One region of the Sulfobacillus sp. TH-112 genome, then DNA from elsewhere that is predicted to be linked to it. Evidence: riboswitches for the same ligand, from Rfam matches in the RefSeq annotation. Region 1 holds a riboswitch; the other holds the start of a gene.

Region 1 (2,392 bases):
CGTTATCCGTGGGAATTCCCGAGGCGCTTAGACTGCCTGAAAATCCATCTTCCCATGCCCCCGCCCAATTAACGGGCTTGCCATAGATGTTGGTAAAAGCGTTAGCACCACCATTATAACTGTAGTTTACTTGGTCGATGTACGCTTGTACTCCATCGCCTAATGTGCAGAATACCGGAAAACTTCCGCATGTACCATTAGTGCACTGACTAAAGATGGATCCTTGGTCAGCTGGGTTATTAATGGGGATTCCCCATTCTGCATACCATTGACTGGCAATGGCAGACTCGGGTATACCTGTACCTGATGACGCCGTCGAAATATATGAGCCATAATCGGATAGAAACGTCGCATAATCTGGTTTGCTGGGATATGGGTTGGGACAAGACATATTTGTAACCTCCTCGTAGTAGATATGGTAGTACACGTCCCCGGTGGGCCGTTTATTAATGACCAACTCGGTATTACCACCTTAATCTTATGATCTCCATCAATCGAGCGCCTGTAGTGACGTGATCCCCCTGTCTGAGAGGATGATTTGAGCATACGCGCCGGATCTGATTCTTGGCCGATAATAACCTGAAACGTATCCGGAATTAACCTGATACGAATCTGATACGAACCTTCATGAAGACCATGCAGAAGGGGAGAAAGGATCGAATTCCACCACGACCGGCGCAACCTGTAAGAGATAGCCCGCCTCCCGCCGTGTCACAAGGAGCTGAGGGCGACGGGGATTAGGTTCAATAGCCTGACGAATACGGTGAATCTGGGGAAATAAATCGGCGGCCGTTCGAATATCTTCAGGCCACCCGACACGGAGGAGCAGAGCGTCGGGAAGAATTTGATGCGGATGGTCCAAAAAGCACGCCAAAATCCGGTAGGTCCGTGTCGGCAACGGCACAAAGTGATGCGCACGCCATATCCCTTGTTGGTTGGGGTCGACGATAATCCGCTCACGCAATTGTAAGCCCCTGATCATCCTTGCATCTCCTTAGGGAGGGCACTCTACCGACGATCCGAGAGCGACGCTCGTTCCCATAAGAGGCGGTCCGGCTATCTGGTCCCGAAGGATCAGGACGGAAGACCCGATGACTTTGCGACCCCGGCTTCCGCACGGGTGTGCCCTGTGAAATGTTGGTAATGATATAACGCTGATAGAGACGGACAAGTTACGCCAGCACGATGAGAGCTTGATTAAAGCCGAAAAGCACTCAATGCACCATGACATAACACCCCGTTTGCGGAGTGATCAACATGGTCGGGTGTTTCAACACCCCGTCGACGATGTCGCCATTTCAACAGAACGTCCATGGATGAACAACAGGCTAAGGGGAACCGGTTTCAATCACGGAATACGAATACCCGAAATTCAGAGCTCAGGGCAACCGAGGTTTCGGACAAATAGCGCTCGCAAAAATAGGATCCACCGTTATACATCGCGTATGTCCCCCCAGCGTGGCGTCTACGCAAAAATACTTTGAGACAAAACAAAAACCCGCCATTACACCTTGTGCGGGTCCTTCAAAAATTGGTGCCGGGAGCGGGACTTGAACCCGCACAACCCTTCCGGATCGGAGGATTTTAAGTCCTCTGCGTCTGCCGATTCCGCCATCCCGGCAAAATATATTACGCGCCCCGTCCTCCACGTTTGGAGTCATTATTACGGCGCAAGTCTTGCAACCGGTCTTCACTGTCGCGCATAAACCGCTGCATCTTATCTTCAAAAGACACCTGCGGCGCACGCCGCTGCTCACCTCGATGTTCTCGCCGAGGCGCGCTGTCACGCGTTGAGGGGCTTGTCGCAGACTTCGGTTGGGCTTGGCGAATCGATAATGCCACTTTGCCATTGGCATCCATCGACAACACCTTCACTTGCACCTTATCATTTTCCTTATAGTAGTCTTTGATGTCCTTAACATAGGCATCTGCGACTTCGGAAATGTGTACCAGCCCGGTGCGACCATTAGGCAACACAACAAAGGCGCCGAAGTGGGTAATCCCGCTAATGGTGCCCTCCACTATCTGACCAACTTCCACTTCAGATGCCATTGAGACGTCGAGGTCCTCCCATGGGAACGAATAAGAATCAATTAATTATATGTTGGAGACCGGAAAAATGTCAACGGTAACACCAGTTCAGATTCCCATATTTTTCAAGGTGCCGTATTGGCCGTCGGTAACGGTGTATCTCCCGCTAGAATTTGCTTCAAGGTGGTGGAATTATGCAACGCACTGATATCGTGACTCAGCACCCGATTTTGCGCTCGAACCGACGATATCTTTTGCGTCAATACCGCATCTTGCTGGCCAATCGCAATCATATGATGCACCGAGACGCCCGTCCAATAGATTAAGTAGGCGGCGATAAAAATTGTGGCTATGCGCCTCC
Region 2 (2,392 bases), on a different contig from region 1:
GGGCCATGGACCGGGAACCACCACCGCTTTGCTGCAAGTACCCGACCCAATCGGGTAGATCGACAATTGCACATCGGGCCACGACTTTCCGTCCCCCTTGCGCCTCTTGAGCGACGCGGGCTCTGTCATGGTCCACAGATAGACATTGGTTGTATCTGCCGTCAGATTGACCCGCGCTAGCGATGGAGCATCGTGAAGGTCAAATGGCCCAGTGAATTGCAATGTGTCTCGATGAAAGTACAGAAGTTCGTGATGAGTCACTAACGTGAAGCTCGTCATTGACCGGGGTTCCGGTCCATAAGACGTTCCGTGTTTGAAAAAAGGCTTCAGGTTCGTTTTCTCCATCACAGAAAGCACGACGACAAGCGTCTTTGAGTCTTGGGTAAAGGTCGGCGTCGCTAGCACCTGTGTTTCGGGTGGTAGTGTTGGCAACGGAAAGTAGTAACTGCTAAGGCCAGTATCACCTTGTACCGCTGTGAAATGAACGCCGACCGACATTTCGCGTGGTGCACCGTGTAGTGTCACGAACGTCAGTGTCTGTCCGTCGGGAGATAGCAGCGGTACACCTGCCAGCTCGGTCGATAACGTCGTCAAAGTCAACTTGCCGGTCTTTTCAGAGATCATGCCTGCTTGGAGTACACGACCGGTTATCCCGGTGTTCCCATTGGCAAGTCCATAGAGGAAGAACCGGCTCGGCTTCCCGGATGAACCCATCGTATTTTTGGCTGTAACACTGGTCATACTGAGATCCTCCTTATATCGAAGTCCCTCTTACGAGGGCCACTTTCAGCGTAGCGCCTGAAACCGACACTTAGCCGACAGTAACCCGGCACTTTTCCGACACTTTTTGAACGCCGGAAATGTAGACAGCACAACGGATTGCAGCCCAAATGTCCGCAAGATCCCGCTATGATCCTCACGACTTGAAACAAAACGTAGGGAGGCAGATTGTCACGAGGCGGAGGGGGACTGGGCCGCCGACACGCGCAGACAATACCCAACGGAGCGATAGGTCACGACCCATTGGGGACGGTGCGGATGGGGTTCGACAGCCTGACGAATGCGGTGAATATGCCGCCCCAGGGCATCGGGCACATGGGGTTCCCCTGGGCAGCCAACCGCCAATAATTGATCATTGGCGATGACGGTATTGGGATGACGCGCGAGATAGGCCAAAATGGCCCACGTGCGAGCGGGAAGGGGGATAAAGCGGCGACCGCGCCAGACCCCATGCAGTGCAAAATCGATGCGAATGTGAGCAGATAACACCAAAATCTCAGCCATCGTCGCCTCCGTACAGGGATACTCGCTGGATGGGACAGGCGCGGAAGCCGAGAGAAGAATACGCCGTCTGATTGACGGGCAGTCAGGCTATCTGGTCCCGACGCGTCAGGACGGAAGACCCTATGACTTTGCGACCCCGGCTTCCGCGCGGGTGTGCCCTGTGAAATGTTGGTAATGATAGAACGCTGATGGGGACGGACAAGTTACACAGCAAGGTGAGAGTCTGACCAAAGCCGAAAAACACGAAATGCGGCCAGGGAATAACACCTCGTTTGCCGAGGGATCAACACGGTCGAGTGCTTTACCACACCGTCGACGATATCGCTATTTCAACAGAACGTTGGTGGATGACCAACCGGCTCAGGAGAGCATGTTTCAATCACGGAATACGAATACCCCAAAATATTTCTCCTGAGAGATCGGTTATCAGAATTCCTCCGTATATGCAGTGAAATTAATCACTAAGGAGGAAGTCATCATGAAACGAACTACGAAATTATTGAGTGCTCTAGCTTTAAGTGTTGTGAGTGTTGGGGCGAGCGCGTCACTGACGTTTGCAGCCACTACTCCTGCTGGGGTGGCGGCTGTGACGACACCGGGTGTACAATTGCGAGTGGCCCTAAACCAATTACTGGGAGAGCATGCGGTCATATTGGAAACGCGGATGCAAGCGCTATACAGTGGAAACACGGCTCAATACAACGAACTGACCACTGAGATGAATCAAAATACCGCAGCTCTGACCAAGGCAATTACTGGCATTTATGGCAGTGCGGCCGGACAAAAATTCGAGTCGCTGTGGAACGAGCATATGTACTTCTTTGACTACGTGAACGATGTAAAGGGAGAGCAAACCGCCCAGACAACACTGACCAACTATAAAAATCAGTTCGCGACTTTTATGAATCAAACTGACCCTGATCTGTCGGCATCGACTTTGTCGACTGTCTTACAAGACCACATCAATCAGATTACGACCTCATTTAACGACTATGCTGCTGGCAATGACTCGTCTTCTGTGTCGGAACTGGAAACAGACTATAATTTGATGTTTACCGCCGCTGGATACTTAGCGAACGGCATCGTTCAACAATCGCCGTCCAAGTTT

Evidence for each region. Region 1 has a riboswitch for cyclic di-GMP ahead of ACOJWD_RS07205 (winged helix-turn-helix domain-containing protein). Riboswitches for the same ligand answer to the same signal wherever they lie in the genome.
Region 2: another riboswitch for cyclic di-GMP. It lies ahead of ACOJWD_RS09360 (winged helix-turn-helix domain-containing protein); the one in region 1 lies ahead of ACOJWD_RS07205 (winged helix-turn-helix domain-containing protein).

The regions. Positions count from the first base shown of each region.
Region 1 covers NZ_JBYCKN010000109.1:11,088-13,479, forward strand. Annotated here, with positions in the region: gene ACOJWD_RS07200 (hypothetical protein) at 1-391, opposite strand, end outside; gene ACOJWD_RS07205 (winged helix-turn-helix domain-containing protein) at 626-982, opposite strand; cyclic di-GMP riboswitch class I at 1,044-1,137, opposite strand; tRNA gene ACOJWD_RS07210 (tRNA-Leu) at 1,533-1,621, opposite strand; gene ACOJWD_RS07215 (S1 RNA-binding domain-containing protein) at 1,630-2,052, opposite strand; gene ACOJWD_RS07220 (hypothetical protein) at 2,157-2,392, opposite strand, start outside.
Region 2 covers NZ_JBYCKN010000133.1:14,076-16,467, reverse strand. Annotated here, with positions in the region: gene ACOJWD_RS09365 (NHL repeat-containing protein) at 1-741, opposite strand, end outside; gene ACOJWD_RS09360 (winged helix-turn-helix domain-containing protein) at 952-1,284, opposite strand; cyclic di-GMP riboswitch class I at 1,359-1,452, opposite strand; gene ACOJWD_RS09355 (hypothetical protein) at 1,763-2,392, shown strand, end outside.